One region of the Coprobacter fastidiosus genome, then DNA from elsewhere that is predicted to be linked to it. Evidence: riboswitches for the same ligand, from Rfam matches in the RefSeq annotation. Region 1 holds a riboswitch; the other holds the start of a gene.
What was found. A riboswitch is a leader RNA that binds a small molecule or an ion and turns the genes downstream of it on or off. The one in region 1 is predicted to bind cobalamin.
Positions count from the first base shown of each region.

Region 1 (5,252 bases):
AAACTGACTTTCAGGACTGAATACATCACTCGTACCGGTAAAATAAACTTTCGTATTCATCAAACTCTCTGAATTCGTCACTCCGAATGAAAGTTCATCCACAACAAACGAACCTCTATCTCCGATAGCTTCTACGGCAACCTTAAGCATTTTTTCATTCAGAGAACCACCCAAAAGTTCACTTTTTTCATTAACAGATGTCGCCTTCACTGTACCACAGCTCAACGGTTTCAGCGTATAAGAGCTCACCTCTATCTCCCAACCGTCATTGACTATGTATCCCGTTCTGTTAAATCTGATTGTCAAAGAACCGTCTTCTGCCTTAGAGATAATCGATTCCGGTAAACTTTCATTCAGATCTCCATCATATTTCACCAATAAATTTTCATTCTCGACTCCTGTACCATCGTATATTTCCAAATAATCACGGACACTGGTCTTGAACCGTTTGAATGTCAGCTTTATTACATCTCCCGGTTTCGGAACAAATGTCAAAGCACCTTCTTGGGTCTCACTATATTCTCCGTCTGCACCTCCGTCATCATAACAAACATAAGGAAAATCTCCCACATTGATTGTATCATGTCCCGATACCGGTAACAGACAAACATTCTTTATTTCCCGATCGCCTTCCGGATCTCCGTTTTCGACTGATTGCAAAACATTATTTATGGTAACCGACAGTAATTTTGCATCTAACTTCTGTGATGGTGTAGCTCCGACTTTGACATCGTAAGTTATCCAAAAATAAGTATCTCCTTCTTCCAGAATAAAGTCAGACGACACAAGAATCTCCAGATTCCCGACAGAACCGTCAACATCGACACTGCCGATTTTATTTGTTGTTGCAAACGCATCATTCTTACCTGTATAATAAACGGAGACTTTATCTACACAAGATTGACAGTTTTTCAGATCGACAGCAATTTTATTTAAAGGCAACGGGTTTTTATCGCCTCCGGTCACTATCTTAAACCACAAAATTTCCTGATCGGCAGTACCTCCAGCTACAAAGTCCGAACTTGCCTGCACGACATCTATCCCGTCGAATGACATATCTTTCGATTGATATTCTCTTACAAAAGCATGCCAGCCGTCTGCATTATAAAACGAATCATTGGCGTTGAAAAGAACAGTGACAGCTCCGTCTTCCGATTTAGAACGAATAATAGTTTCCGGCCCGTTTTTTCGCTTATCTGCGGTATTTGCTTTCCACAATACTTCTCCGGTCGTTCCTTTACCGCTATAAATTATATAAGTAGCATCCACTCCATAATATCCAGAGCTTGCACTCACGGCAAAATCCTGATACTCCAATTCTATAATTTTACCTTCAGAATACGGAATAAATGTAACGATTTGATTTCCCTGTACAGCTTCATATCCACTACCATACTTTTTGGGGGTATGCGTATAAGTCCAACTACCATAAATCGTTTTTTCAAATGTTCCTACCGTAGAAACGTATTCATTTTTTATCGTACGGTCGCCTTCCGGATTGGTATCGGCAATAATCTCTTCCTTACCCGACAAGACAACAGCGGTGCATCCCGCATCGATTTTATTTCCGGCTACAGCTCTCGGATCTATATCGTATGCCAACCAAAAATAGTTGTTTCCTTCTCCCAGTTCCTGAGTACAACCGGTTATTTCAAAATCAGAACTACCGTTTAAAATAACCTCTCCTATTTTATTAGAAGAACCGAATTCCGCTTTTTTACCCGTATAATAGACCGATGCTTTTGTCACATCTGCAGTATTAGTCGTTCCGGATGTAGTAAACTTAAAAGTCTGCGCTATTATAGGAAAGATATTCTCTGTCTGTATATTCAATGACAATATAGGTTGTAAAAGATCTCCAGCCATAATTGTTCCGTCGGTATATTGTGCTGCAACAATAGATTTCACAGTCATTTCTTTGGGCTCGACCTCAGAAACTACGGCTTCAAAACCATCCCCGAACAATGCACCCGTTACACTGGTCAACGCAACAGTCAATGCTCCATCGTCTGAAGAAGATGTTACCGTAATTATATCTCCATTGGAAATTTGAATATTCAAGTCAGCCTCATTTACCGATTTACCGTTATACACCTTTAGTATATCGCTTTTATCGCTGGTCGTGGTACTGAATAATGCCACTTTCTTGAATTCAATTTGAATCCGCCTACCCAATGTCGAAGGTATAAAAGTCGTCTGCCCTTTAAAACCCTCCGATATTTTTCCGTCAGGCCCGCCATCATCATAAAAATTCAAAGATGTCTGGCCTACATAACAATTCTGCCACATCGCAGACATGCTCAATTCACTGCCAATATAAACTTCTCCTACAGAAGCAATCGGGGTCTCAAGCACCTCGTTTCCGGCAACCTTTATCGACGTACATTGTGCCACTATTTTATTCCCGACAACAGACGCCGCCGTTACATCTCCTACCAACCAAAAATAATTATTTCCCGATACAAGTTCTTGCGATCCGGATGCCTTAATATCGGAACTACCTGATGATCCGGAAGCATAAAGATGAGCATCATTAAACTGTAATTTATTTCCCGAATAATAAACTTTTAAATTCTGTAAATCCGAGACAGAAACCGTACCGTTAAGATTAAAAGATAATTCACTTACCGTTAACGGATTAAGGCTTCCTTCCGCCTTTACGTTAATGAGCATTATCGGTTGACATTCCGAACCTACTGGAACGGAAGAAACGCCCGTAGAAAGAGCGATGCATTCACCGATTATCATATCTTTAAGAGATACGCTTTTCACGACCGCTTTCCAGCCTGTACCCGACATTCCCGGACAATAATAGCCGACTGTCATTTTCCCGTCAGGAGAAGCCGACTGAAAAACAGAATTTGCTGCAATTACACCTTTGTCTCCGTCGGGTAAATCATCATAACCGACATCGACAAAACCGTCATAAATTCTAAATTGAGCAGATTTTACATCGACTGTTTCAAAAGAGACTTCTATAACTTCGCCTGCATTTCCCGGCACAAAACATACCGATGACGGATAATCACACCACGATTCGGCATTGCTTGAGCTTCCGCCGCTATCATAAAATGTTATCGGATCGGTTACCGTAACGGTTTTCGGATTGTCATAGTCATCGCCATACGGCATCATGACTGAGGTTGTTTGTCCCCAAACCGACCCCACCTTGCATAAAAACGCAAAAGCAATCAAGAATGTAATAATTCTTTTCATAAGCATTTTAAATTAAACAATTATTTGAATCAAAACATAATATTCAAATCACCGAATAACTTATACTTACAAAAAGTTATAGGAAAAGATACAGTATAGAGCCAGCGTAACCCGTTAACGTTACATTTTATACTTACCTTTGCTTTAACCCCCGAAAGCATAAGATATTCTGAAAATGTACGGCAGGTCTTCTGACTTATCTCTCCTCTTTCGGACGTCTTCCCAGCATAATCGAAACGAGCCTTTCGATTTTCCCAGTGACATGAATGTCCGGAATCAACGAGAATTACAGCAGCGGGACTGTTCAGGACTTGCACCTGATTCCCTTTTAATCACCTGAGCAGAAAAACGCAGGCGAACCAATACGAATGCAAACTTACCTGTTTAATCTTTGTTAATCGGATTTACTATGTTAAAATAATAAAATAACATATCGTGCCTATAATTAAAAAATTTATTTATTACTGTTTCTCTCTCGATAGAACTCTTATTAAGAGTATGAAGAAGCTGTCCATAAATTTTCCAATAAGAAAATATTATCAGAACATATTTCCTTTACAGATTAATCTTTACGCTATGTTTATGTTTGTTTCGTATTAGAAGTTAAAATCTTATGCGTTTTTACACATCTTTTATCCCCTATTGAGCGAGTATGTCCCCCCCAAAAAGACATTACTTATGAGACTTCTTCCTGATTTTCCTTCAAACAATAATCCGTAATTTGGTTAAACAAACCGATAATTTATCTACAAAAGTTCTTTTTAAGACTCTCTATTTTTGTCATACAATAATGAACGAAAACATAAACTTAAAAATTTTCCAAACTCTACCTCAAAACATAAGTTGAATATTAACTACAAAAATAAAAACAATGAAAAAAAATTTATCAATTTTATTTCTGCTGTTTATTGTTCTATCAATAACAGCCTGTGGAAAATCAGATGAATCGTTTATTTCGGAACAAACAGAAAACAGAAATGAGAATAACGATAAAACCGATACACCTATCTCCGGAAAAAATGGACATTATTTAGTCCTTTACAGTTCACGTACAAATAATACCGAACATGTGGCACAAACGATTCAATCAATACTCGATTGCGATATTTTAGAGGTTGAACCTCAGATTCCCTACGATGATGACTATAATTCTATACTCAATCGAGCACAAAAAGAATTAGAAGAAATCCGCCAAGGCAATTATCCTGCTATCAAAACTTCTGTCGATAATTTTGACAATTATGACATTATATTTATCGGCTATCCGATCTGGTACGGAAGCATGGCAACACCGATGCAGAGTTTTTTGCGCCAACATGCTTCAAAACTTTCCGGAAAACAAATAGCCCTGTTTGCTACAAGCGGCAGCAGCGATATTGCCTCCTCTGTTAACGAAGCACGATCGATCTGTACCGAGTCTATCCTGATCGAGCAGTCATTACTGTTGACCTCTTCAACCCTTCCGCAAATGGAGAGCCGTATTACTGAATGGCTTGACAGAATAGGTGCTGATCGGGAGGAATCGGATATACCGGAGAGTTCTTCTCAAAATATAAACATCAAGATCGGTAACCGCACCATTACCGCAACAATGGAAGACAACGCAGCTGCACAAGATTTTCTTTCCCGTCTGCCATTGGAAGTAACGTTAAATGACTACAATAATACAACCGAAAAAATCTTCTATCCTTCTCCAACCTTGACAACCGAAGGTGTTACTCGCGGTTGTACTCCCATACCCGGCGACATTACTATTTATGTTCCATGGGGAAATGTCGCCATTTTCTGCAAAAATTGGTCACATAGTAATGATCTGATAAAAATAGGACATATAAACGGTAATGATATCGAGGCTTTAAGCATTGATGGAGATATACAAGTAAAAATCGAACAACAATAATATGACTAATTAATATGACTATCGAAAGTTTCAAAGCATATGTAAAAGCACGTAAGGCTCTTAATACAGAGGAGATTCATCACTTCATGGATGATATGAGCAATGAAGCGAGGCGCATCACATTCCGGCTGAATAC
Region 1 is NZ_AP028032.1:187,182-192,433, reverse strand. It holds gene QUE35_RS00740 (BNR-repeat neuraminidase N-terminal domain-containing protein) at 1-3,216, opposite strand, end outside; cobalamin riboswitch at 3,381-3,596, opposite strand; gene QUE35_RS00735 (cyclophilin-like fold protein) at 4,088-5,116, shown strand; gene QUE35_RS00730 (sugar O-acetyltransferase) at 5,131-5,252, shown strand, end outside.

Region 2 (5,252 bases), 630 kb from region 1:
AGTATCGTACATTTGTTTCAAGATATAAAACTTCTTGAACTATTTAATATAAGAGAATCGAAATGTTATTTTCTGAAGAAAACTATGAAACCCATAAACGCGGCCGCATAGAAGTAATTTGCGGATCGATGTTTTCAGGAAAAACCGAAGAATTGATAAGACGGCTCAAACGTGCAAAAATAGCTCGACAAAAAGTCGAAATCTTCAAGCCGTCCATCGATATACGCTACTCGGAAGAAGAGATCGTGTCTCATGACAGCAATTCCATACAATCGACTCCGGTAGACAGTTCTGCAAGCATACTATTACTATCAAGCGGTGTAGATGTCGTAGGTATCGATGAAGCTCAATTTTTCGATCAGGGCATCGTCGATATCTGCAACCAGCTTGCCGATCAAGGAACACGGGTTATCGTAGCGGGATTAGATATGGATTTTAAAAAAGTACCTTTCGGGCCTATGCCCTATTTGTTATCAATTGCCGATGAAGTGACCAAAGTTCATGCCATCTGTGTAGAATGCGGGCATTTAGCTAATTATTCCCACCGACTTATAGACAATGATAAAAGAGTTTTATTGGGTGAAAAAGGAGAATATCAGCCACTTTGCCGTACGTGCTATAATAAAAAACATGCATCGCAAGAATAGATTTCACACCCGTTATATCAATTCATTATCAAGTATAATTAAAATCGAGCAATCATGTATCTTTCACGCCGTCCTTACACTTTTGACCGGGTTACCCGAATCATATTCAGTATAGCAATTCTTGTCGGAACGTTCTATCTGATAAATTTGCTGAAAGGTGCACTTCTACCATTTCTCGTTGCATGGCTACTGGCCTACCTCATGCATCCGATTGTAGAATTTTTTCATAATAAATGCCGCATCAAGAACCGAGTAGTTGCGATCTCGGCAACTTTATTGTCGGTCGTTCTTTTTTTCGGATTGCTCGGATGGATTTTCATACCATCTATTATAGAAGAGATGGATAAAATGAAAATTCTCATTCATAATTATATATCAACGGATAATACGATACCTTTTCTTCCTGAAAGTTGGCACGATTATATCCGGGAAAAAATCGATTTCGAACAGATCGCACAAATGATGAATAAAGAAGACTGGAAAAAATTGATCGAAACAACTGTTACTCAAGCCTGGTCTTTTCTTACCGGATCGGTAAACCAAATTATCACCATTGTAAGTTGGTTTATAGTATTGTTGTATCTGTTTTTTATCCTACTCGATTATGAAAAGATCATCGTCGGCTTTCGAGGTCTCATTCCTCGCCGTTACCGCAGAACTGTATTAGGAATACTCACCGACGTGCAAGTAAGCATGAACCGGTATTTCAGAGGTCAGTCTCTCGTTGCCTTTTTAGTCGGCATTCTTTTCAGTATCGGATTTCTTATCGTCGGACTACCCCTTGCTATCGTATTGGGATTATTTATCGGACTACTAAATATGGTGCCTTACCTGCAAATCATCGGAGTTATCCCGACAGTTTTGTTATGTCTGATAAAAGCCTCTGAATCGGGACAAAACTTTTGGCTTTTGTTCGCAGCATGCATGGCTGTTTTCATCATAGTACAGTTAATTCAAGATATAATTCTCGTCCCTCGCATCATGGGACATGTCACAGGATTAAATCCGGCAATTATACTTCTATCTCTATCGATATGGGGAACTCTGCTCGGTGTTATCGGCATGATTATAGCACTTCCTCTCACATCGCTCGTGTTGGCTTATTATCAAAAATACATCTTAAAAGAAAATCCTGAAAAAGAAAAGAAAAAAAATATACGAAAAATATCGTAGAGTATATCTAAATTTTCCGACAAAAAATATTCATAAATCAATTCAAAAATAAACCGATTATAATCAGGGAATAAGCCCCATAAGTGCTGTATCATACGCTATATTCCGCCATCGATATTTCCCGACATATTCTTATAAATTAAAATTTATCCCTATATTTGCTGCTGAATCGGTTTTGCTTTTCCTTTTCGTAAAAGCAAATTAAAAGGGAATCGGGTGCAAATCCCGAACAGTCCCGCTGCTGTGAAGCTCTATTCAACATTCTGAAAAAACTGAGCCACTGGTCTATGACCGGGAAGGTTTCAGAATGGGAGTAAGTCAGAAGACCTGCCATTCATTAAAGGTTTACATTCTCGAGGATTAGAGTGTAAATGCGAAAAAATTATTGATTTCAATTTTTGCAATTTATGAAAAAGATATGTCCGCGATGTGATATTTCTTTTATCAACCGATCCGATAATGCGGATAATTATTTACATACTTTTACTAAACTGGACGATCTGCAAAACTCTTACGTCCGATCACTCAATCATTTAAAATATTTACATAAATCTTGTCCGGAAAATGCCGGACTGTTTTTTTATATTTTTTAAACCCTATGTTATAACGACATAATTAACAAAAAACAATGATAAAGAAGATATTGGTAGCCAATCGCGGCGAGATCGCTGTCCGAGTGATGCGGTCGTGCAAGGAGATGGAGATACGGACCATCGCCGTATTCTCCGAGGCCGACAGGGCGGCCAGGCATGTGATGTATGCCGATGAGGCGTATTGTATCGGCCCGGCTGAGGCCAGGGAGAGTTATTTGAATATCGACAGAATTATTCAGGTGGCTCTCGAGCACGGGGCGGATGCGATTCATCCCGGATATGGCTTCTTGTCTGAGAATCCGGATTTTGCCAGAAGGTGCAGGAGGGCTGGCATCGTTTTCATCGGTCCTGAGCCCGAGACTATGGAGGTTATGGGGGATAAGATTTCTGCGCGTAGGAGAATGAGGGAGGCGGGTGTGCCGGTTGTACCCGGTACTACTGAGAACCTGAATTCTTCTGAGGAGGCCATAGACGTCTGCAATCGTATCGGATATCCGGTGATGTTGAAGGCTTCGGCCGGTGGCGGTGGAAAGGGTATGAGGCTGGCAAGAAGGCCCGAAGAGGTCGAGGAGGCGTTTCTGGCGGCTAAGTCCGAGGCTTTGGCTTCTTTTGGGGATGATACCGTATATATCGAAAAATTCGTAGTGCATCCGCATCATATCGAGTTCCAGATTCTGGGGGACAGGCACGGGAATGTGATTCATCTTTGTGAGAGGGAGTGTTCGGTGCAGAGGAGGAATCAGAAGATCGTGGAGGAGACGCCTTCGCCGTTTATTTCCGAGGCTTTGAGACGGGACATGGGTGAGAAGGCTGTGGCAGCGGCTAAGGCCGTGAATTATGTCGGGGCTGGAACGATAGAGTTTCTTGTGGACGGGGACGGGAATTATTTCTTTCTCGAGATGAATACTCGCCTGCAGGTCGAGCATCCGATTACAGAGGAGGTCCTGGGGATCGATCTGGTAAAGGAGCAGATTCATATTGCTAATGGAAGGCCTTTGAGATTGAGGCAGGGGGATATTATCCAGAGGGGGCATGCGATTGAGTGCCGAATTTGTGCCGAGGATACGCTGGCGGATTTCTTGCCTGCGCCCGGGATTGTCAGACAGATTACTGAGCCGAACGGTATCGGGGTAAGGGTGGACAGTTATGTGTATGAGGGATATGAGATTCCTGTGTTTTATGATCCGATGATCGGTAAGTTGATCGTGTGGGCTACTTGCAGGGAGTATGCGATCGAGAGGATGAGAAGGGTTTTGTTCGAGTATAAGATTACCGGGGTGAAGACGAATATCGCTTATTTGAGGAGGATCATGGATACGCCGGATTTTGTGACAGGGGGGTATGATACGGGATTCGTCGAGAAGAATGCGGTGTTTTTTCGTGAGGGGTATGATGCCCGGGACGAGGTTTGTGTGGAGGTGGCGATGATTGCTGCTTATATTGATTATTTGATGGGGTTTGAGGAGAATGTGACGGGGAGAACCGATAACAGGCCGATCAGCAGATGGAGGGCGTTCGGTATTCATAAGGGGGTTTTGAGAATTTAATTTTATTGGGATATGGAGATTCGTGTTGGTAACAGGATAGCGGAGGTCGAGTTGATCAGTAAGGTGGGGAATTGTGTGAGGATGTCTATTGATGGCAAGGTCTTGGACCTGGATGTGATGATGGCTGAGAATGGGGTGTGTTCGATTTTGATGGACGGGGTTTCTTATAATGCCGAGTTGATCAGGGCTGAGGGGGGAAAGTCTTATACCGTCAATACGGCGTTTGCTTCTTTGCCGGTGGAGATTCTGGATGCGAAGGCCAAGTTGTTGTCTGCCCGAAGAAAGGAGGGGGAGAGACAGGCTGACAGGATTGTCGCTCTCATGCCGGGAAAGGTCGTGAGGGTGATGGCGGCCGAGGGGGACAGGCTGGCGGCCGGGGATACCGTATTGGTAGTCGAGGCCATGAAGATGCAGAGTAATTTTAAGGTGAGTGAGGATTGTGTGGTCAGGGAGGTTCTCGTCAAGGAGGGGGATCTGGTGAATACTGATCAGGTGTTGGTGTGGCTTAATTTAAATGGTTTGGAGGCTTATGGAGAATAAGGATAGTTTATATGCCGTGTTTGACGAGAGAAACAGGGCGGCGGAGATGGCCGGAGGGGCTGACCGAATCGGTAAGCAGCATGCGGCCGGTAAGTTGACGGCGAGGGAGAGGATCGAATTGTTGTTGGATCCGGCTTCTTTTAATGAGCTGGACAAGTTCGTGGTGCACAGGTGTAAGGATTATGGAATGGACGGGGCGAGGATTCCCGGGGACGGGGTCGTGTCGGGGTATGGCAGGATCGAGGGCAGGCTCGTGTTTGTGTATGCTTATGATTTTACGGTGTTCGGGGGTACGTTGAGTGCGGAGAATGCTCGGAAGATCATGAAGGTGCAGGATCTGGCTTTGAAGAACGGTGCTCCGGTGATCGCTTTGAATGATTCGGGCGGCGCGCGTATTCAGGAGGGGGTGGAGAGCTTGTCCGGGTATGCGGGTATTTTTTTCCGCAATACCATGGCTTCGGGGGTGATTCCGCAGATTTCGGCTATTCTCGGACCTTGTGCCGGGGGGGCGTGTTATTCGCCGGCTTTGACCGATTTTATTTTTATGGTCAGGGGGTACAGTCATATGTTCGTTACCGGGCCGGATGTGGTTAAGGCGGTGACGCATGAACTGGTCGGTAAGGAGGAGCTGGGGGGAGCGGTGACGCATGCTTCGGTCAGCGGTGTGGCCCATTTCTTGGGGGATTCCGAGAAGGAGGTGATATTGGAGATCCGGGAGTTGTTGAGTTTCTTGCCGGCTAATAATATGGAGG
Region 2 is NZ_AP028032.1:813,345-818,596, forward strand. It holds gene QUE35_RS03280 (thymidine kinase) at 63-647, shown strand; gene QUE35_RS03285 (AI-2E family transporter) at 702-1,820, shown strand; cobalamin riboswitch at 1,973-2,169, shown strand; gene accC (acetyl-CoA carboxylase biotin carboxylase subunit) at 2,449-3,960, shown strand; gene QUE35_RS03295 (acyl-CoA carboxylase biotin carboxyl carrier protein subunit) at 3,973-4,500, shown strand; gene QUE35_RS03300 (acyl-CoA carboxylase subunit beta) at 4,547-5,252, shown strand, end outside.
Region 2: linked by a shared signal. The riboswitch ahead of accC (acetyl-CoA carboxylase biotin carboxylase subunit) and the one ahead of QUE35_RS00740 (BNR-repeat neuraminidase N-terminal domain-containing protein) in region 1 are both predicted to bind cobalamin.